DNA from 2 places in the Streptomyces sp. NPDC022910 genome. Region 2 is predicted to be linked to the other one. Evidence: predicted binding sites of a transcription regulator. Region 2 holds the regulator's gene; the other holds the start of a gene.
The links. The regulator HrcA, encoded in region 2, represses chaperone genes, less so after heat shock. The targets are predictions, from matches to a motif close to TTNGCACTCNGNNNNNCNGAGTGCNAA.
Positions count from the first base shown of each region.

Region 1 (10,932 bases), on a different contig from region 2:
TCTGGATACCGCCACCCCCGCCGTCACCGTCGCCCTGCACGACGGCACGTCCGTCGTCGCCTCGTCGAGCCAGGTGGACGCGCGTCGGCACGGGGAACTCCTGCTGCCCGCCGTCGACCGGGTCCTCGCCGAGGCGGGCACACGGCTCGACGCCGTCACCGGAATCGTCGTGGGCGTCGGCCCCGGCCCGTACACCGGGCTGCGGGTCGGTCTGATGACCGCCGACACCTTCGGGCTCGCGCTCGGCGTGCCCGTGCACGGCGTGTGCACCCTCGACGGCCTCGCGTACGCCTCCGACCTCACCGTGCCGTTCGTCGTGGCCACGGACGCGCGCCGCAAGGAGGTCTACTGGGCCCAGTACGACGACTCCCGCACCCGCGTCACCGAGCCCGCGGTGGACCGGCCCGCGGACATCGCGGAGACGGTCGCGGGCCTGCCCGCCATCGGTGCCGGCGCGCTGCTCTACCCGGACAACTTCCCGCAGGCGCGGGAGCCCGAGCACGTCTCGGCGGCCGCGCTCGCGTCCCTGGCGGCGGAGAAGCTGGCGACGGGCGAGGAACTGCCCGCTGCCCGTCCGCTGTACCTGCGCCGCCCCGACGCGCAGGTGCCCAAGAACTACAAGGTGGTCACGCCCAAGTGACCGCCGCACCCGTGACCCCCGCGCTGCGCGAGATGCGCTGGTGGGACATCGATGCCGTACTGGGGCTGGAGAAGGACCTCTTCCCCGAGGACGCCTGGTCCAGGGGCATGTTCTGGTCCGAGCTGGCGCACTCCCGGGGTCCGGAGGCGACCCGGCGCTATGTCGTGGCCGTCGAGGACGACCGGATCGTCGGGTACGCCGGGCTCGCCGCCCAGGGCGACCTGGGCGACATCCAGACCATCGCCGTCTGCCGCGACCGCTGGGGCACGGGGCTCGGCGGGCGGCTGCTGACCGAGCTGCTGCGGGCCGCGACCGCGTTCGAGTGCGCCGAGGTCATGCTCGAGTGCCGGGTCGACAACGTGCGCGCCCAGAAGCTCTACGAGCGCTTCGGCTTCGAGCCCATCGGCTTCAGGCGCGGCTACTACCAGCCCGGGAACGTGGACGCCCTGGTGATGCGACTGACCACAGCGCCCGACAGCGGCTCCGCTGCGGGCACCTCCTCCGTACAAGGAACCGAGAACAATGGCTGACGAACCCCTGGTCCTGGGGATCGAGACCTCCTGCGACGAGACCGGCGTCGGCATCGTCCGCGGCACCACCCTCCTCGCCGACGCCGTGGCGTCCAGCGTCGACGAGCACGCGCGCTTCGGCGGCGTGGTTCCGGAGGTCGCCTCCCGCGCGCACCTCGAGGCGATGGTGCCCACGATCGACCGCGCGTTGAAGGAAGCGGGAGTGAGCGCGAGGGACCTGGACGGCATCGCGGTCACCGCCGGGCCCGGCCTCGCGGGCGCGCTGCTGGTCGGCGTCTCGGCGGCGAAGGCGTACGCGTACGCCTTGGGCAAGCCGCTGTACGGCGTCAACCACCTCGCCTCCCACATCTGCGTGGACCAACTGGAGCACGGCGCGCTGCCGGAGCCGACGATGGCGCTGCTGGTGAGCGGTGGGCACTCCTCTCTCCTGCTGTCCACGGACATCACCTCGGACGTGCGGCCGATGGGCGCGACCATCGACGACGCGGCGGGGGAGGCCTTCGACAAGATCGCGCGCGTGCTGAACCTCGGCTTCCCGGGCGGCCCGGTCATCGACCGGTACGCGAAGGAGGGCGACCCGGCGGCGATCGCGTTCCCCCGGGGGCTGACCGGTCCGCGGGACCCCGCGTACGACTTCTCCTTCTCCGGTCTGAAGACGGCGGTCGCCCGCTGGATCGAGGCCAAGCGGGCGGCGGGCGAAGAGGTCCCGGTCCGCGACGTGGCGGCCTCCTTCCAGGAGGCGGTGGTGGACGTGCTGACCCGCAAGGCGGTGCGGGCCTGCAAGGACGAGGGAGTCGACCACCTGATGATCGGCGGTGGCGTGGCGGCCAACTCGCGGCTGCGCGTGCTGGCCCAGGAGCGCTGCGAGGCCGCAGGGATCCGGTTCCGGGTGCCCCGGCCGAAGCTGTGCACGGACAACGGCGCGATGGTCGCCGCGCTCGGCGCGGAGATGGTCGCACGGGGGCGGGCCGCGTCGGACTGGGACCTGTCGGCGGACTCGTCGCTGCCGGTGACGGACCCGCATGTGCCGGGCCAGTCGCACTCCCACGACCACGTGCACGAGATCAGCAAGGAGAACCTGTACCCGTGACGGTGGCGCTGATGTGGGAGGCGCGGGCGGTGGCGGGCCGGGGCGAGGAACTGCTGGCCTGGGCCCGCGAGCAGGAGCTCCCGGAGCGGCCTCTGCGCCGCGAGACCTTCCGGGCGCCCCAGGACCGCGTTCTGGTGATCACCTGGTGGGATGCGGCCCACGACGTCGACCTTCCCGAACTGCCCGAACCGGCCGGGGACTTGGTCACCCGGGCGGTGCACCGCTGGCGCTTCGAGTCGGTGGCCGCGGACTGACGTCGGGCAGAGGGTCCGCGCCTCGTCAGCGCGTGGACGGCCAGGCGCACACCCCCTCGTCCTCCGCGCGGCACCGCACCGAATGTTTCGGGTGGTGCGGTTGCCTCCGAAAGTTCGGCCGCGTCGCCGACTGATTCTCTGGGTGAGGCCGAGCTGAGGGCGTGGTGAGAAGCGTGAGATCTTCCGAAGAATGGCGTTCAGAAGTCCCTGCTCGTAATAATTCGGACTTACGTTCCTCCGCGTGACTTCAGCAGACGAGCACGAGGACGCCGACGGGGAAGCCAAGAGAAGCGGTGGCCGGCGATCACGCCTGGTCAAGGCCGTCGGCGCCGTGGCCGCATGCGGCCTGGTCCTCGCGGTCGCGGGTGCCGGCTGGGCGTACTGGCACCTGAACCACAACATCAAGAGCGTCGACATCGACGGCGCGCTGGGCACCGACCGCCCGGCGCGCGCGGCGGCGGAGCCGACGCCCTCGGCCTCCGCGTCCGCCTCGCCCCTGCCCAGCGGCGCCCTGAACATCCTGGTCCTCGGCTCCGACTCGCGCAGCGGCGAGGCGAACGCGAAACTCGGCGGCGGGGACAGCTCCGGCGCCCGCTCGGACACGGCCATGGTGGTGCACATCGACGCGGGCCGCACCGAGGCGACGGTGGTGAGCATCCCGCGCGACACCCTGGTCACCCGGCCGTCGTGCCCGCTGGCCTCGGGCGGCACGACGGCCGTGGCGTACGGCTCGATGTTCAACAGTGCCTACTCGGTGGGCGGTCCGGTCTGCGCGGTCAAGACAATCGAGTCCATCACGGACATCCGCATGGACCACTACCTGGAGATCGACTTCACGGGGTTCGCGAAGCTGGTGGACGCGCTCGGCGGGGTCACGGTCACCACCGACCAGAACATCGACGACGACAAGAGCCATCTGCACCTGAAGGCGGGCACCCACCACCTGACCGGCAAGCAGGCCCTGGCCCTGGCCCGCACCCGCCACGGCATAGGCGACGGCAGCGACCTGGGCCGCATACGGCTGCAACAGAAACTGGTGAAGGCGCTGTTGGAGCAGATCGCCTCGACGAACCTGCTGACCGACCCCACCGAGCTCTACAAGGTCGCCGACGCGATCACGGGCAGCCTGACCACGGACACCGGCCTGGACTCTCTGCCGGAGCTGACACGCCTCGGCGAAAGCCTCAAGGGCCTGACGTCGAAAAACGTGAAGACGGTGATGATGCCGGTGGTGACGGCCCCCTCCAACCCCAATCGGGTGGTGGCGAAGGAGCCGGCGGCGAGCGAACTGTGGAAGTCACTGCGCTGAGGCCCCGGGACGTGTGAGCTCGACCGGTCTGAGTCTCTGACCTGCACAAACGACCTCGGAAAAATTTCTCGAAGAAATTCCGCGACTCGTGTCGATCCGTGCCGCATCCGTTCGACGCATGGGTGAGAGGCCGGGAAGAGCCCGGCCGTCCCACCCGAGGAGTCACCATGCCGCGTTACCTGTCGCTCGTGCGCATCGACGAGACCACCGCGCCCCCTCAGGGCCCGAGCCCCGAGCTGATGGAGCGGATGGGGGAGCTGATCGAGGAGATCACCAAGGCCGGGGTGATGCTCGACACCGCCGGTCTGACGCCGTCCGCGCAGGGTTCGCGGGTGCGCTGGGAGGACGGGAAGATCTCCGTCACGGACGGCCCGTTCACCGAGTCCAAGGAGGTCATCGGCGGCTACGCGCTCATGCAGTGCAAGGACAAGGCCGAGGCGATCGAGTGGGCCACCCGGTTCCTGAAGGTGCACGAGGAGTACTGGACGGTGACCTGTGAGGTCCGGGAGATCGCCGAGGGGTGAGATCTCCTTGGCGCCCGCCCGCCGGGGGTGTTGCATGGTGGGTTGTGGAACAGCAGCCCACCGCCACCCCCGGCCCGGACGGACCCGCCGGTGCGATCGAGACCGTCTTCCGGATCGAGTCGCCCCGCGTGATCGCCGGCGTCGCCCGTATCGTCCGTGACGTCGGTATCGCCGAGGAGCTGGCGCAGGACGCCCTGGTCGCCGCGCTGGAGCAGTGGCCGCGGGACGGCGTGCCCGACAACCCCGGCGCCTGGCTGATGGCGACCGCCAAGCACCGCGCGATCGACCTGGTACGCCGCCGGGAGCGGTACGCGCGCAAGCTGGCGGAGGTCGGCCGGGACCTGGAGGCGGCGCCCTACCACGTCGACGCACCGGCCGACCCCGACGACATCGACGACGACCTGCTCCGGCTCGTCTTCACCGCCTGCCATCCCGTCCTGTCCGCCGAATCCCGCATCGCGCTCACCCTGCGCCTGCTCGGCGGGCTGACCACGGCCGAGATCGCCCGGGCGTTCCTCATGCCGGAGGCCACCGTCGCCCAGCGCATCGTGCGGGCGAAACGGACGCTGGCGGCGAAGGGCGTGGCCTTCGAGGTGCCGTACGGACCCGAGCGGGAGGCGCGGCTGGGGTCGGTCCTGGAAGTCATCTACCTGATCTTCAACGAGGGGTACGCGACCACCGCCGGCGACGACCTGCTGCGCCCAGCCCTGTGCGAGGACGCGCTGCGGCTGGCCCGGGTCCTGGCCGAGTTGATGCCCAAGGAGCCGGAAGTGCACGGGCTCGCCTCGCTGCTGGAGTTCCAGGCGTCCCGCGCGGCCGCCCGCACCGGACCGCACGGCGAGCCCGTCCTGCTCGGTGACCAGAACCGGGCCCGCTGGAACCGCCTGCTCATCGCCCGCGGCATCGCCGCCCTCGGCCGCGCCGACGCGGTGGCCACCGGGGCCCCTGGCCCGTACGCCCTCCAGGCCGCGATCGCCGCCTGCCACGCGCACGCGTACAGCTACGAGGAGACCGACTGGGCGCGCATCGCCCTCCTGTACGGCCTGCTGGCCTCCCGGTCACCGTCGCCCGTCGTGGAGCTGAACCGCGCCGTCGCCGTCTCGATGGCCGAGGGCCCCGGTCCGGCCCTGGAGATCGTCGACCGCCTCGCCGCCGAATCAGCCCTGCGCGACTACCACTTGTTGCCCAGCGTCCGCGGCGATCTGCTGGCCCGTCTGGGGCGCACGGCCGAGGCCCGCACGGAGTTCGAGCGCGCCGCCCTGCTCGCCCGCAACGAACGGGAGCGGGAGATGCTCGAGGCACGTGCGCAGGAGTGTCACTAGCTAGGCCACCGGGTGTCCCAGCAGCATCGTCGGCGCGCCCGCCACCCGGGTGAGGAACACGGTCACGGCGTTCGGCCCGTGCGGCTTGGGCAGGACCTTACGGCGCAGTTCCTCCGGCTCGACCGCCGAGCCCCGCTTCTTCACGGTCAGGACGCCGACCTCCCGCTCCCGCAGCAGTGCCTTCAACTTCTTCACGTTGAAGGGGAGTCGGTCGGTGATCTCGTACGCGGTGGCGTACGGGGAGGCGTGGTGCTCGTCCGCCGTCACATACGCGATCGTCTCGTCGATCAGCCCGCCGTCCAGCTCCTCGGCCACCTCCGCCACCAGGTGCGCGCGGATCGCCGCGCCGTCGGGTTCGTAGAGATAACGGCCGAGCGGGCGCACCGGCGGATCGGGCAACCCGCGGCCGCGCAGCACCCGCGGGCCCGGGAGCAGGGTGGCCCGTACGAGCCCCGGTTCCGTGCCGAACCACAGCACTGCCTCCTTCACGTCCCCGGCGTCCGAGATCCACTCCGCCTCCGCCCCGGCGGGAACCGCCTCGTGCGGAATGCCCGGCGCGACCTTCAGGGCGGCGTGCGGCGCCTTCCGGGCTGTGGCCACGGCCCAGGACAGCGGGGGCGAGTACGCCTCCGGATCGAAGATCCGCCCGCGTCCGCCCCGCCGCGCGGGGTCGACGAAGACGGCGTCGTACGAGGACACGTCCACCTCCGTGACGTCCGCCTCGCGCACCTCGATCAGCGCGGACAGGTCCAGCGCGTCGGTGTTCGCCCGCGCCACCGCCGCCGTCAGCGGGTCGCGGTCCACGGCCAGGACCCGGATGCCGGCCCGGGCGAGGGCGATCGCGTCGCCGCCGATGCCGCAGCACAGGTCGGCGACGGAGCTCACGCCCAGTGCCCGCAGCCGCTCGGCGCGGTGGGCCGCGACAGCGGTCCTGGTGGACTGTTCGACGCCGTTCGGCGTGAAGAACATGCGCTCCGCGTCCTCGGCGCCGAACTTCGCCGCCGCCCGCTCGCGCAGCCGCGCCTGTGCGAGGGCCGCCGAGACCAGCTCTGCGGGGTGCTCGCGGCGCAGCCGGGTCGCGACGGCCAGTTCCTGCGCGGGAGTGGTGCCGCGTACCTCGTCGAGGAGGGCGCAGCCCTCGGGGGTGAGCAGGGAGGCGAAGGAGAGGTCGTTCACCCGGTCATTGTCGGCCAGTCGGTGGATGAGGTGCGTCCTGCCGCGGTGTCGGCCCCCCGTGGGTGTCGGTGGCTGGAAGGATCCGGCATCATGCGACCCGTACGACAAAATGATGAAAAGGTGGAAAAACGTCCCGCGGGACGTGTGAAGCCTTTGCACGCGCGGAGTTCGCGGGGTGCCGGGTCGACGGCGGCGGCGCGTGCCACCCTCGTCCTGCTCGCCGTCACCGCCCTCGCGGCGGGCTGTTCCCGGACCGAGGTGCACGGCGCGCACGGCCAGCAGCCCCTGAAGGCACCGCCGGTGGGCGCTCTCGACGAGCATGCCACGAAGTCGCGCACCCTGTACGCCCAGCGTGCGGCGGCCGTCAAGCGCCGGGGAATCGAGAAGGTGCCGCTGATCGCGCCTCCGCCCCCGGCGCAGCAGCCGGTGATCACCTTCCGCAAGGGTTTCGAGGTCCAGGACGGCGACGACCTGCCACCGATCTTCACGACCGTCCCCACCAAGGACAAGGCCGTCTTCCTCACCATCGACGACGGAGCCGAGAAGGACCCCGAGTTCCTGGGCATGATGAGCGACCTGAAGATCCCGTACACGGCGCTCCTCAGCGACTACCTGATCAGCGACGACTACGGGTACTTCCGGAAGAAGCGCGATCTCGGTGTCACGCTCGACAATCACACCCTGCACCACCCGTACCTGCCGGGGCTGTCGTACGAGGAGCAGCGACAGGAGATCTGCGGCATGCAGGACGTGATGGGCAGGGAGTTCGGCAGGCGTCCGACGGTCTTCCGGCCGCCGTACGGCAACTACAACCGGGACACCTGCGCGCGGCGAAGTCCTGCGGCATCAAGTACTCGCCGATCTGGGACGCGGAGGTCTTCGTCGACCACTGGGAGTACCGCGAGTGGGACCGCAGCCTGCGCCCCGGCGACATCGTCCTCACCCACTTCCGGGGCAGGTCGGACTGGCAGGGCACGATGCCCGAGCTGATCCGCCGGTTCCTGAAGAGGGACACGGACGAGGGGTACGCGGTGGCACGCTTGGAGGACTACCTGTGAGGGCACGGCGACGGCTGCGGGTGCTGCTGGCCGGGGTGCTCGCCGTCGTGCTCCTGTCCGGCTGCGCCCAGTCCGTCGACCCCATCGAACGGCTGGGCAAGAAGGCGGCGCAGAAGGTGCACCGGCCGCACGGGCGGCTCGATCGGACGTTCCGCCGCTGGGGACTCAGCGCCCCGCTGGCGCCCGCGCCCCGGCCGGCCCGTCCCCCGGCCGGCAGCGCGGGCTCCGCGGGAGCGGGGCTGCCGACCGTCCTCGACCGTGTACCCACCCGTGACAAGGTCGTCTTCCTGACGTACGACGAGGGCGTCGAGAACGACCCTCGGTTCGTCGACATGGTCCGTGAACTGCGGCTGCCGGTCAGCGTGTTCCTCACGGGCAGTGCCGTCGGGCCGGGGCGCGCGCGCGTCGCACGGCTGCGGGACGCGGGTGCGGTCATCGAGAACCACATCCCGGACCACGCGGGGCTGCGCGGTCGTCCGTACGAGGACCAGCGCGCGGAGATCTGCGGTCAGCGGGACCGGCTGAAATCCCGTCTCGGACTGAGTGCCCGGCTGCTCCGCCCGCCCCACGGCACGTACGACCGCACGACGCTCCGCGCGGCGGCGGACTGCGGCGTCACGGCTCTGATCCTGTGGCGCCCGGCACCGGAGGAACGGTACGGCAGAGGGATGTCCCTCGGCCCCGGCGACATCGTCCGCCCCCACGAGCCGGGCCGCCCCCTCGCCTCCCTGACCACGGAGACGACCCGCATCCTGCGCCGCATCCAGGCGAGCGGATTCACAGTGGCCCGCCTGGAGGATTACCTGTAGCACCGACCGCATCGACCACGACCCCTAGGGGGCCGTCCGGGCGAACTCCGCGGTGAGCGGGCTCGGTCGGCCGGGCGTTGGGAGAAGCCCCCGGGGCGTTCCGCTCGCGCGTGCTGGGCCCGGGGGCCCTGCGCGGTTCTTCCATTCCCGCGCCGGGCCGACTCGGCCTGCGCTCTCGGCACGGCGGTCGGGGCGAGCAGGGCGCGCGTGGTCGTCCGATCGGCCACGCCCGGCGCCGGGCGACTCAGCCGACGAACCACACACGATTGCTGGGCCGGCACATGCGAGCGGGCGCACCACAGCCGTCCCTCAGCGCCCCGCCCACGCGCTGCGCGGGGACTCGGTCGGTCGGGGAATCTGCCTCGCCCATCCGCTGCCGCTCGGCACCCAGCCCGTCCGGCGTTTCAGGACTAGGCCGTTCAGGCCGATAAGAGGGGTCCGGGAGCGCAGCCCCCCACGGCGGTCGCCCCGCACCCGGGTGCGGATCGGGCTCCCGGCGACCGCACACCCCGCGCCGCGCCGCAGCCAACTGGCACTCCGCTTGACCGAGTGCTAATCGCGGTCATAGTCTCGGCTCTGGCACTCGCCACCGGAGAGTGCCAACTAAGCGACGGGCAGGTCCGGCACCCGCGACGACGGATCGACCTGGTCGCCACCTCAGACAGTTAACCCCGTGAGATCTCCGAAGGGGGAGGTCGGATCGTGACGACCACCAGCTCCAAGGTTGCCATCAAGCCGCTTGAGGACCGCATCGTGGTCCAGCCGCTGGACGCCGAGCAGACCACGGCCTCTGGCCTGGTCATCCCGGACACCGCCAAGGAGAAGCCCCAGGAGGGCGTCGTCCTGGCCGTGGGTCCGGGCCGTTTCGAGAACGGCGAGCGCCTTCCGCTCGACGTCAAGACCGGCGACATCGTGCTGTACAGCAAGTACGGCGGCACCGAGGTGAAGTACAACGGCGAGGAGTACCTCGTCCTCTCGGCTCGCGACGTGCTCGCGATCATCGAGAAGTAATTCACCGAAGCAGACTGCTGTGAGCTGCGCCCCTGGCCCCCGCGACCGTTGATCAGCCGGGCGTCGGGGGCGCGGTTCGTTCTTCACCGCGACGTCGGCCGCTCCACGAGGGCGGCCGGGGGTCGCATTCGAGAGGACTGAAACGCTCCATGGCGAAGATCCTGAAGTTCGACGAGGACGCCCGTCGCGCCCTCGAGCGCGGCGTCAACAAGCTTGCCGACACGGTCAAGGTGACGATCGGCCCCAAGGGCCGCAACGTCGTCATCGACAAGAAGTTCGGCGCGCCGACCATCACCAACGACGGTGTCACCATCGCCCGTGAGGTCGAGGTCGACGACCCGTACGAGAACCTCGGCGCCCAGCTGGTGAAGGAGGTGGCGACCAAGACCAACGACATCGCGGGCGACGGTACGACCACCGCCACCGTGCTCGCCCAGGCCCTGGTGCGCGAGGGCCTGAAGAACGTCGCCGCGGGTGCCTCCCCGGCCGCCCTGAAGAAGGGCATCGACGCGGCGGTCAAGGCCGTCTCCGACGACCTGCTGGCCACCGCCCGCCCGATCGACGAGAAGTCCGACATCGCCGCCGTCGCCGCGCTGTCCGCCCAGGACCAGCAGGTCGGCGAGCTCATCGCCGAGGCGATGGACAAGGTCGGCAAGGACGGTGTCATCACCGTCGAGGAGTCCAACACCTTCGGCCTGGAGCTGGACTTCACCGAGGGCATGGCCTTCGACAAGGGCTACCTGTCGCCGTACTTCGTGACGGACCAGGAGCGCATGGAGGCCGTCCTGGACGACCCGTACATCCTCATCCACCAGGGCAAGATCGCCGCCATCGCGGACCTGCTGCCGCTGCTGGAGAAGATCATCCAGTCGAACTCCTCCAAGCCGCTGCTGATCATCGCCGAGGACGTCGAGGGCGAGGCCCTGTCCACGCTCGTCGTGAACAAGATTCGCGGCACGTTCAACGCCGTCGCCGTGAAGGCCCCCGGCTTCGGCGACCGCCGCAAGTCGATGCTGCAGGACATGGCGGTCCTCACCGGCGCCACGGTCGTCGCCGAGGAGGTCGGCCTCAAGCTCGACCAGGTCGGTCTCGACGTGCTGGGCACCGCCCGCCGCGTCACGGTCACCAAGGACGACACCACCATCGTCGACGGCGGTGGCAAGGGCCAGGACGTCCAGGCCCGCATCGGCCAGATCAAGGCCGAGATCG
Region 1 covers NZ_JBVHHL010000005.1:205,067-215,998, reverse strand. The annotation lists gene tsaB (tRNA (adenosine(37)-N6)-threonylcarbamoyltransferase complex dimerization subunit type 1 TsaB) at 1-640, shown strand, start outside; gene rimI (ribosomal protein S18-alanine N-acetyltransferase) at 673-1,170, shown strand; gene tsaD (tRNA (adenosine(37)-N6)-threonylcarbamoyltransferase complex transferase subunit TsaD) at 1,163-2,260, shown strand; gene ACZ3TS_RS07240 (hypothetical protein) at 2,257-2,514, shown strand; gene ACZ3TS_RS07235 (LCP family protein) at 2,756-3,823, shown strand; gene ACZ3TS_RS07230 (YciI family protein) at 3,991-4,347, shown strand; gene ACZ3TS_RS07225 (RNA polymerase sigma factor) at 4,392-5,669, shown strand; gene ACZ3TS_RS07220 (class I SAM-dependent methyltransferase) at 5,670-6,845, opposite strand; partial or broken gene ACZ3TS_RS07215 (polysaccharide deacetylase family protein) at 6,936-7,903, shown strand; gene ACZ3TS_RS07210 (polysaccharide deacetylase family protein) at 7,900-8,712, shown strand; gene groES (co-chaperone GroES) at 9,415-9,723, shown strand; gene groL (chaperonin GroEL) at 9,873-10,932, shown strand, end outside.
Region 1: the regulator HrcA is predicted to act here: its motif matches at 9,242-9,268, upstream of groES (co-chaperone GroES).

Region 2 (10,932 bases):
CCATGACGGACGACGACGTCCACGCGGACCGCTATCTGATCGCCGACGAGGTGCTGGCGGGGGCGGGCTACGACTGGTACGAGGTCTCGAACTGGGCCACGTCCGACTCCGGCCGCTGCCTCCACAACGAGCTGTACTGGCGTGGCGCCGACTGGTGGGGTGCGGGCCCCGGCGCCCACAGTCACGTGGGCGGGGTGCGCTGGTGGAACGCGAAGCACCCGGGGGCGTACGCGGCGGCACTGGCGGCGGGCCGCTCCCCGGGGGCCGGCCGCGAGCTCCTGTCGGAGGAGGACCGCCGGGTGGAGCGGATCCTGCTGGAGCTGCGACTGCGGGAGGGGGTGCCGTTGTCGCTGTTGCGGGAGGAGGGGCTGGTGGCCTCTCGTCGGGCGCTGGCGGAGGGGTTGCTGGAGGAGGGGCCGTACGAGGAGGGGCGGGCCGTTCTGACGCTGCGGGGGCGGCTGTTGGCGGATGCGGTGGTGCGGGACCTGGTGGACTGATCACTCGTCGTGGTGGATCGCAGTTCAAGGGCCGCTGCGGATGTGTGTCGCGTTCCTGGCGTGCAGCCATGAACGACAGGCAGGCGATCGAGTCTTCGGCACGCTCGAAGTCCCTGAGGGCGTCAGGGCTGAGCTGCTGCGAGGGGACATCGTGATGACGAGATGCCCGGACTTGGTGCACAACCGCACGGTGGAGGACGTCCAGGACGGTGTCCCGCGGAGCCGGTGTATCTGATCGTCGATGCGGCAGCGGCGGAATGCCTGGTGCTCACCGAGCCTCACGGAAGGGGCGAGTGCGCCGACTACCGGAGCCGGCGGAACTGGAAGTTCGGGGAGATGCTGCACCTGCCCGTGCTGGACACCGGCATCCACACCGGCGAGTTTCGGTCTATCCCGGCGCGGTGACGAAGTCGATCAGCTCCTCCACCCTCCCCAACAACTCCGGCTCCAGGTCCCTGTAGGACCGCACCCGCGCCAGAATCCCCCGCCACGCCTCCCCCGTGTTCTCCGGCCACCCCAGCGCCCGGCACACCCCCTTCTTCCAGTCCTGGCCGTGCGGGACGCGCGGCCACTTTGCGATGCCCAGGGCCGCCGGCTTCACCGCCTCCCAGATGTCGATGTACGGGTGGCCCACCACCAGTGCGTGCTCGCTCGTCACCGACTCGGCGATGCGCCACTCCTTCGTGCCGAAGACCAGGTGGTCCACCAGGACGCCGAGGCGGGCGTCGGGGCCGGGGGAGAAGGACGAGACGATCGACGGCAGGTCGTCGACGCCCTCCAGGTACTCCACCACCACGCCCTCGATGCGCAGGTCGTCGCCCCAGACCTTTTCCACCAGTTCCGCGTCGTGGCGGCCCTCCACGTAGATCCGGCCGGCGCGGGCCACGCGTGCGCGTGCGCCGGGGACGGCGACCGAGCCCGAGGCCGTACGTGTGGGGCGTACCGGCGCCGATGAAGAAGGGCGCACCAACGTCACCGCTTGGCCCTCCAGGAGGAAGCCGCGTGGCTCCAGCGGGAACACGCGGTGCTTGCCGAAGCGGTCCTCCAACGTCACCGTGCCCGCCTCGCAGCGGATCACCGCGCCGCAGAAGCCTGTGCTCGGCTCCTCCACCACCAGACCGGGGTCCGCCGGAACCTCCGGCACGGGTTGCGGCTTCTTCCACGGCGGGGTCAGGTCCGGCGAGTACGAACGGGGGTGCGGGCCCGAAGGGCCCTCGTTGGAAGGGCGGTGGTGGGAGACGGGTGGGCGCATTCGGATGACGATAGGAGAAGGTGTCCACCGGTTCCTACGACACGCCGAAACGGGCCGCCAGTTCGTCGCGCTGGGAACGGACGAACCCGGCGTTCACCACCGAACCATGCCCCGGCACGTACACCGCGTCCTCCCCGCCCAGCTCCAGCAGCCGGTCAAGGGCCGCCGGCCAGTGCGAGGGAATCGCGTCCGGGCCGGCCTGGGGCTCGCCGGACTCCTCCACCAGGTCCCCGCAGAACACCACCTCCCGCTCCCCGGGGACGAGGACCACCAGGTCGTGGGCCGTGTGGCCCGGTCCCACATTCGCGAGCAGCACCTGCACCCCGCCCAGGTCGAGCGTCCACTCGCCCGAGACCTGGTGGCGGGGGAGGACCAGCACGTCCACGGCCTCGGTCGCCCCATCCGGGTCCAGGCCGTTGCGCACCGCGTCCGCGACCAGTTCGCCGCGCTCGTGGACGAGCACCCCGTCGATGCCCACCGCCCCGAACACCTCCACGTCCGCGAACGCCGCCGCCCCGAAGACATGGTCGAAATGGGGATGCGTGAGCGCGAGATGTGTCACACGCCGGTCCGGGCCCAGGGGCGCGAGCAGCCGCCGCGCCTCGGTGCGCAACCGTGTTCCCTCGCCCAGGCTCGACCCCGCGTCAATCATGAGCGCCGCGCGCTCGCCGACGACCAGCCCGGCTGTGCAGTCCCAGACCGGGAGCCGTCTGCGCCCCGCCCTCGGACCGAGCGTCTCCCACCCGGACCCTTCCCAGAGCACCGTCATAAGGCGACGCTATCCCCAGACCTCCCGCCTGGCAGGACACCCCGGGACAGGTCGGTACACGTCGGTACCAGGGCGCGGCCCGGCCTTGCCCGGGGCGTACCCGACCGCCGTACACTGACTGCGGGGTGCTGGCACTCGCACGCGCAGAGTGCCAGGGGAAGCGTCAAGGGGACGGACAGACAGCTGGAGGTGCGCGCGATGCTCAGTGAACGCAGGCTCGAAGTGCTGCGCGCCATCGTCCAGGACTACGTCGGCACCGAGGAGCCGGTGGGCTCCAAGGCGCTCACCGAGCGGCACAAGCTCGGTGTGTCCCCGGCCACCGTCCGCAACGACATGGCCGCGCTGGAGGAGGAGGGCTACATCGCCCAGCCGCACACCAGCGCCGGACGCATCCCCACGGACAAGGGCTACCGCCTCTTCGTCGACAAGCTCGCGGCCGTCAAGCCGATGAGTCCGCCCGAGCGCCGCGCGATCCAGAACTTCCTGGAGGGCGCCGTCGACCTCGACGACGTCGTGACGCGTACGGTACGGCTGCTCGCACAGCTCACCCGGCAGGTCGCCGTCGTGCAGTACCCGTCGCTGACGCGCTCGACGGTGCGGCACGTGGAGCTGCTGTCGATGGCCCCGGCCCGGCTGATGCTCGTGCTGATCACGGACACCGGCCGCGTCGAGCAGCGCATGATCGACTGCCCGGCCCCCTTCGGAGAAACGTCTCTCGCGGATCTGCGCGCGCGGCTCAACAGCCGGGTCGCCGGCCGCCGCTTCGCGGACGTTCCGCAGCTGGTCCAGGACCTGCCCGAGGCCTTCGAGGAACCGGAGGACCGCGGCACGGTCGCGACGGTGCTCTCCACCCTGCTGGAGACGCTCGTGGAGGAGACCGAGGAGCGGCTGATGATCGGCGGCACCGCCAATCTCACCCGCTTCGCGCATGACTTCCCTCTCACCATCCGTCCCGTCCTCGAGGCGCTCGAGGAGCAGGTCGTGCTCCTCAAGTTGCTCGGCGAGGCGAAGGATCCGGGCATGCGGGTGCGTATCGGTCATGAGAACGCACACGAGGGACTCAACTCCACGTCCATCGTCTCCGTGGGCTACGGTTCGGGCGGCGAGGCAGTAGCGAAACTGGGCGTGGTCGGACCGACCCGCATGGATTACCCGGGAACGATGGGAGCGGTACGAGCGGTGGCACGGTACGTCGGACAGATCCTGGCGGAGTCGTAAGTGGCCACGGACTACTACGCCGTACTCGGCGTGCGCCGTGACGCGTCGCAGGAGGAGATCAAGAAGGCGTTCCGTCGGCTCGCCCGCGAGCTGCACCCGGACGTCAACCCCGATCCCAAGACGCAGGAGCGGTTCAAGGAGATCAACGCCGCGTACGAGGTGCTCTCGGACCCGCAGAAGAAGCAGGTCTACGACCTCGGCGGCGACCCGCTGTCCCAGGCGGGCGGCGCCGGCGCGGGTGGCTTCGGCGCGGGCGGCTTCGGGAACTTCTCGGACATCATGGACGCGTTCTTCGGCACGGCGTCGCAGCGCGGACCGCGCTCGCGCACCCGCCGGGGCCAGGACGCCATGATCCGGCTCGAGGTCGAGCTCGACGAGGCGGCCTTCGGCACGACGAAGGACATCCAGGTCGACACGGCCGTCGTCTGCAACACCTGCAACGGGGAGGGTGCCGCGCCCGGCACCTCCGCGCAGACCTGTGACATGTGCCGCGGCCGCGGTGAGGTCTCGCAGGTCACGCGGTCCTTCCTGGGTCAGGTCATGACCTCCCGGCCGTGCCCGCAGTGTCAGGGCTTCGGCACGATCGTCCCGAACCCGTGCCCGGAGTGCGCGGGCGACGGGCGGGTGCGCTCCCGCAGGACGCTCACGGTCAAGATCCCCGCGGGTGTGGACAACGGCACGCGGATCCAGCTCGCGGGCGAGGGCGAGGTCGGCCCCGGCGGCGGTCCCGCCGGCGACCTGTACGTCGAGATCCACGAGCTGCCGCACCCGACCTTCCAGCGGCGCGGCGACGACCTGCACTGCACGGTCACCATCCCGATGACGGCGGCGGCCCTCGGCACGAAGGTCCCGCTGGAGACGCTGGACGGCCTGGAGGAGGTCGACATCCGTCCCGGTACGCAGTCCGGGCAGTCGATCCCGCTGCACGGCCGCGGCGTCACGCATCTGCGCGGCGGCGGCCGGGGCGACCTGGTCGTGCACGTCGAGGTGCAGACGCCGTCCAAGCTGGACCCCGAGCAGGAGCGGCTGCTGCGCGAGCTGGCGCAACTGCGGGGCGAGGAACGCCCGCAGGGGCAGTTCCAGCCGGGGCAGCAGGGGCTGTTCTCACGGCTGAAGGACGCCTTCAACGGGCGGTGACGCCGGGTGGGCGCCCCCGGCGGGGGCGGCAGTGCCTGGAGGGCCGCTCCTGGAGCTGCGGCCCCCCGGACCACGGCCTCGTCCCCAGGTGCCGGACGGGCTGATGGCGTCGGCCGTCGGCTGAATTGCACTGGACGCGGGCACATCCCACCACTCCTGACCCGCGGCCCCTTCCTCTGGCATATGCCAGAGGAAGGCCGGATTCGGACTTGTTCGGAGGACGTGACAACATGCCGTCATGTCCTCCGCGCTGACCGATCTCCTCCGCCATCCGATCGTGCAGGCCCCCATGGCGGGCGGCGTCTCCGTGCCGCAGCTCGCCGCCGCCGTGTCCGACGCCGGTGGCCTCGGGTTCCTCGCCGCCGGGTACAAAACCGCCGACGGCATGTACCAGGAGATCAAGCAGCTCCGCGCGCTCACGGGCGGCCCCTTCGGCGTGAACCTGTTCATGCCGCAGCCCGAGTATCCCGGTGCAAGTACCGGCTCCGCCGGAGCGGCCGGCGCCGCGCTGCCTTCTCCCGCCGCGGTCGAGGTCTACGCCAACCAGCTCGCAGGCGAGGCCGCCTGGTACGAGACCGAGCTGGGCGACCCCGACAGCGGCCGCGACGACGGCTACGACGTCAAGCTCGCCGTCCTCCTCGACAACCCGGTCCCGGTGGTCTCGTTCCATTTCGGGGTTCCGGCCCCGGAGGTTCTGGAGGCCCTGCGGCGCGCGGGCACTCTCACCCTCGTCACCGCGACCACCGCGGACGAGGCAGTGGCCGTGCAGAGCGCGGGCGCCGACGCGGTGATCGTGCAGGGCGTCGAGGCCGGCGGCCATCAGGGCACCCACCGGGACGTCCAGGAGAACGACGGGTCCGGCATCGGGCTGCTCGCGCTCGTCGCCCAGGTGCGCGAGAGTGTGGGGATCCCGATCGTGGCGGCGGGCGGGATCATGCGCGGCAGCCAGATCGCCGCGGTGCTCGCGGCGGGCGCGAGCGCGGCACAGCTCGGCACCGCGTTCCTCCCGACGCCCGAGTCCGGCGCGCACCCCGTGCACAAGCGGGCGCTGACCGACCCCCTGTTCGTCCGGACGGAGCTGACGCGCGCGTTCTCCGGGCGCCCGGCCCGCGGTCTGGTCAACCGGTTCATGCGGGAGCACGGACCGTATGCGCCGGCCGCCTACCCCGAGATCCACCACCTCACCTCGCCGCTGCGCAAGGCGGCCGCAAAGGCGGGCGACGCGCAGGGTATGGCGCTGTGGGCGGGGCAGGGCCACCGGCTGGCCCGCGAACTGCCTGCCGGGCAGCTCGTCGAGGTGCTGGCGGCGGAGCTGGAGGCGGCGAAGACAGCGTTGTCGGCGGGAGGTGCCGGGCGATGACGGCTCCCGTGTTCGTCGTGGACCGACTCGACGGAATCGGTCCGGAGTTCCTGCTCGAGGGGCCCGAGGGGCGGCACGCCGTCTCGGTGAAGCGCCTGCGGCCCGGTGAGGACGTGGTCCTCACCGACGGGCACGGGCGGTGGACCGAGGGCGTGGTGAAGGCCGCCGAGGGCAAGGACCGACTGGTGGTCATGGACCTGGAGTCCCTCCACGAGGAGCCCCCGGCGCCGGTGCGCATCACCGTCGTCCAGGCCCTGCCCAAGGGCGACCGGGGCGAGCTGGCGGTGGAGACGATGACGGAGGTGGGCGTGGACACGATCGTCCCGTGGGCGGCCTCCCGGTGCATCACGCAGTGGAAGGGCGACCGCGGGCTGAAGGCGCTCGGCAAGTGGCGGGCCACCGCCCGGGAGGCGGGCAAGCAGTCCCGCCGAGTGCGCTTCCCGGAGGTCGCGGACGCGGCGACGACCAAGCAGGTTGCGGCACTTCTGGCCAAAGCCGACTTCGCCGCGGTCCTGCACGAGAGCGGCGAGGAGCCCCTGGCGACCGTGGAACTCCCCGCGAAGGGCGAGATCGTGCTGGTCGTCGGGCCCGAGGGCGGTGTCTCCCCCGAGGAGCTGGCGCAGTTCGAGGAGGCGGGCGCGAGGGCGTTCCGGCTGGGGCGTACCGTCCTGCGTACATCGACCGCCGGGACCGCCGCGGCCGCCCTGCTGCTCGGCCGCACGGGCCGCTGGTCCTGACCCACGGGGGAACACCATGGAACTCGCCCAGGTACGGCTGCTGGTCTCGGACTTCGCCGGCTGTTACCGGTTCTACGCCGAGGTCCTCGGACTCAAACCCCAGTCGGGGGCGCTGGAGGGGCCGTACGAGAAGTTCAGCCCCGCCGCCGGCTCGGCGGGCATCGCGCTGCAGGACAGGGCGATGATGGCCGGGATCCTCGGTGAACTGGGCGACGAGGCGACGGGCCACCGCTCGCTGGTGGTGCTGCGCGTCGACGACCTGGACGCGTTCTGCGAGCAGATAACGTCCCGCGGCGCGACGCTGCTGCACGGCCCGGCCCCCATGACCGACCGCATGCGCGTCGCCCATCTCAAGGACCCGGAGGGCAACCTGGTGGAACTCCAGGAGTGGTTGCTGCTGCGCACCTGACGGCACGTCGGGAGGCGTACACGCGGGCGCTCGGGTGGCCGTATGCGCTCTACCGTCGTGGGCGTGGCAGTGGCAGGCTGCCCTCCATGGGGGCAGTGAGGCGGATCTGGCGGCGGCCGACGGGACGGCGGCGGGCCGCGGTGGTCACCGGGCTCGCGGTGGCCGCCGTGGGCGGTGTCGTGGCGTGCCGGCCCGGTGATCTGACTACGGCGTCGGTGGCGTACACGACCGACCAGACCGCGACCAAGGAACTGGAGCGGCAGCACGTGAACGTGCGCTGGCTCGCCTGCACGGGCAACTACGGCAACGGCAACAGGACCGCCGCAGCCGGCAGAACCCCCTCGCCGTCCGGGACCACCGTCGTCACCGTCGACTGCCAGGGGCAGACCGACGACAAGAAGGACATCACCGTCAAGGGCCGGGTCACCCGCGCCGTCGACGGCAAGTGCGTGCGCGGGGACCTCAGGGCGACCGTGGGCGGCAGGGAGTGGTTCCACGTCAGGGGCCTCGGCAACTGCAACGCGAGCAGCACGCCGACGCCCCCCGTCACATTCCGCCCGACCACCCCCGGCGAGCCCCGGCCCACCGTGACCGTGACGAAGACGATCTGGTGCCAGGGCGACCCCACCTGTTGGCCGGTCCAGGGCAAGTGACGCACGCAAAGGACCGGATCATGTGGGGAAAACCCCTGTCGGGGAAGGAGATCGCTGCTTAGGGTGACCTGGTGACTCAGTCCGCATCGCCCGCGTATCTACGCTTCCCGCACCTGCACGGCGAGTTGGTCGCCTTCACCGCCGAGGACGACGTCTGGGTCGCCCCGCTCGACGGCGGCCGTGCCTGGCGGGTCAGCGCCGACAACGTCCCGGTGAATCATCCCCGTTTCTCCCCGGACGGAACGACCGTCGCCTGGACCTCGACCCGCGACGGCGCACCCGAGGTGCATGTCGCCCCCATGGACGGCGGCCCCGCCAAGCGCCTGACGTACTGGGGGAGTGCGAAGACCCAGGTGCGCGGCTGGACCCCGGAGGGGCAGGTGCTGGCCCTGAGCACGGTCGGCCAGGCCTCGCTGCGCCGCACCTGGGCGCGTGCCGTGCCGCTCGACGGCGGGCCGGCCACCACCCTGCCGTACGGACCCGTCGGCGAGGTCGCGTACGGGCCGGCCACGGTCCTGCTGTCCGCGCCCATGGGCCGCGAGGCCGCCTGGTGGAAGCGGTACCGGGGCGGCACGGCGGGCAAGTTGTGGATCGACCGGGAGGGCGAGGGGGAGTTCGTACGGCTGCACCCGGACCTCGACGGGAACATCGAGTACCCGTCGTGGGTCGGCATGGGGGAGGAGCCGAGAACTCGGGGGAGGATCGTCTTCCTCTCCGACCACGAGGGCGCAGGTGCGCTGTACTCGTCGCTCGCCGACGGCTCGGACCTGCGACGGCACACCCCCCTCGGGGGTTTCTACGCTCGGCACGCGGCCACCGACGGCACCCGGGTCGTGTACTCCTGTGCCGGTGAACTCTGGATCCTAGACGACCTGGACGGTGCCGAGCCCCGGCGGCTGGACATCAGGCTCGGCGGACAGCGCGCCGACCTCCAGCCGTATCCCGTGAGCGCGTCCCGCTGGTTCGGGGCCGCCTCGCCCGACCACACCGGGCGCGGCAGCGCGATCTCCGTGCGCGGTGCCGTCCACTGGGTCACCCACCGTTCGGGGCCCGCCCGCGCGCTCGCCGCCGAGCACGGGGTCCGTGCCCGGCTGCCGCGCACCTTCCGCGCCGACCGCGAGGAGTGGGTGGTGTGGGTGACCGACGCGGAGGGGGAGGACGCACTGGAGTTCGCGCCCGCCACCGGTCTCCTGCCCGGCGCCATCCCGCGCCGGCTCGCGGTGGGGCAGCTGGGGCGGGTGCTCGGACTCGCGGTGGCGCCCGACGGCAGCCGGGTCGCGGTCGCGGCGGACGACGGGCGGGTGCTGCTCGTCGAGCGGGACAGCGGCGAGGTGCGCGAGGTCGACCGCAGCGAGGACGGGGAAGTCAACGGGCTCGTCTTCTCGCCCGACTCGGCGTGGCTCGCCTGGTCGCACCCCGGTCCGCGCCCGTTGCGCCACCTCAAGCTCGCCAACACGGCCGACCTGTCGGTGACGGAGGCGACCCCGCTGCGCTTCCGGGACTACGCGCCCGCGTTCACCCTGGACGGCAAGCACCTGGCGTTCCTCTCGGCACGCTCCTTCGACCCGGTCTACGACGAACACGTCTTCGACCTGGCCTTCGTGGGCGGCTCGCGGCCCCATCTGATCACGCTCGCGGCGACCACCCCGTCCCCCTTCGGTCCGCAGCGGCACGGCCGTCCCTTCGAGGCACCCGAGAAGGACGAGACGCCCGACAGCGAGGGCGCGCCCACGACCCGGATCGACCTGGAGGGGCTCGCCGACCGGATCGTGCCGTTCCCGGTCGAGTCCGCGCGCTATTCCGGACTGCGCGCAGCCAAGGACGGGGTGCTGTGGCTGCGGCACCCGGTGCGCGGTGTGCTGGGCGCCTCCCGCGCCACGCCGGACGACCCCGACCCCAAGACCGAGCTGGAGCGCTACGACCTCGTCCAGCAGCGCATCGAGCACCTCGCCGCGGACGCCGACCACTTCGCGGTCAGCGGTGACGGCAAGCGGGTGCTGCTGTGGACCGACGGCAAGCTCAAGGTCGTACCGAGCGACCGGCGCGCCCCGAACGACGACAACAGCGACGCGAACATCACCGTCGACCTGTCGCGGATACGGCAGACCGTCGACCCCGCGGCCGAGTGGCGGCAGATGTACGACGAGACCGGCCGCCTCATGCGGGACAACTTCTGGCGGGCCGACCTGGGCGGGGCCGACTGGCAGGGTGTACTGGACCGGTACCGGCCGGTGCTCGCGCGGGTCGCCACGCACGACGACCTGGTGGATCTCCTGTGGGAGGTGCAGGGCGAGCTGGGCACCTCGCACGCGTACGTCACGCCCAGCGGCCACGGTGTCGGCGCGGACCGGCGGCAGGGACTGCTCGGGGCCGACATCTCCCGTCACGCGGACGGCAGTTGGCGCATCGACCGGGTGCTGCCCTCGGAGACCTCCGACCCGGACGCGCACGCGCCGCTGGCCGCGCCCGGCGTCGCCGTACGGGCCGGGGACGCGATCATCGCGGTCGGCGGACGGCCGGTGGATCCGGTGACCGGGCCCGGGCCGCTGCTGGTCGGCACGGCGGGCACACCGGTGGAGCTGACGGTCTCACCGGCGGGCGGGGGCGATCCGCGGCACGTCGTCGTCGTACCGCTCGCGGACGAGGAGCCGCTCCGGTACCACGCGTGGGTGGCGGACCGACGGGCGTACGTGCACGAGAAGTCCGGGGGACGGCTCGGGTATCTGCACGTGCCGGACATGCAGGCGCCCGGCTGGGCCCAGATCCACCGCGACCTGCGGATCGAGGTCGCCCGGGAGGGGCTGGTCGTGGACGTCCGGGAGAACCGGGGCGGGCACACCTCCCAGCTGGTCGTGGAGAAGCTCGCGCGGCGGATCGTGGGTTGGGACCTGCCGCGCGGA
Region 2 covers NZ_JBVHHL010000009.1:116,335-127,266, reverse strand. The annotation lists gene hemW (radical SAM family heme chaperone HemW) at 1-497, shown strand, start outside; gene ACZ3TS_RS11815 (hypothetical protein) at 723-902, shown strand; gene ACZ3TS_RS11810 (DUF3097 domain-containing protein) at 886-1,749, opposite strand; gene ACZ3TS_RS11805 (MBL fold metallo-hydrolase) at 1,784-2,518, opposite strand; gene hrcA (heat-inducible transcriptional repressor HrcA) at 2,717-3,736, shown strand; gene dnaJ (molecular chaperone DnaJ) at 3,737-4,873, shown strand; gene ACZ3TS_RS11790 (nitronate monooxygenase) at 5,112-6,233, shown strand; gene ACZ3TS_RS11785 (16S rRNA (uracil(1498)-N(3))-methyltransferase) at 6,230-6,970, shown strand; gene ACZ3TS_RS11780 (VOC family protein) at 6,987-7,379, shown strand; gene ACZ3TS_RS11775 (hypothetical protein) at 7,466-8,032, shown strand; gene ACZ3TS_RS11770 (S41 family peptidase) at 8,104-10,932, shown strand, end outside.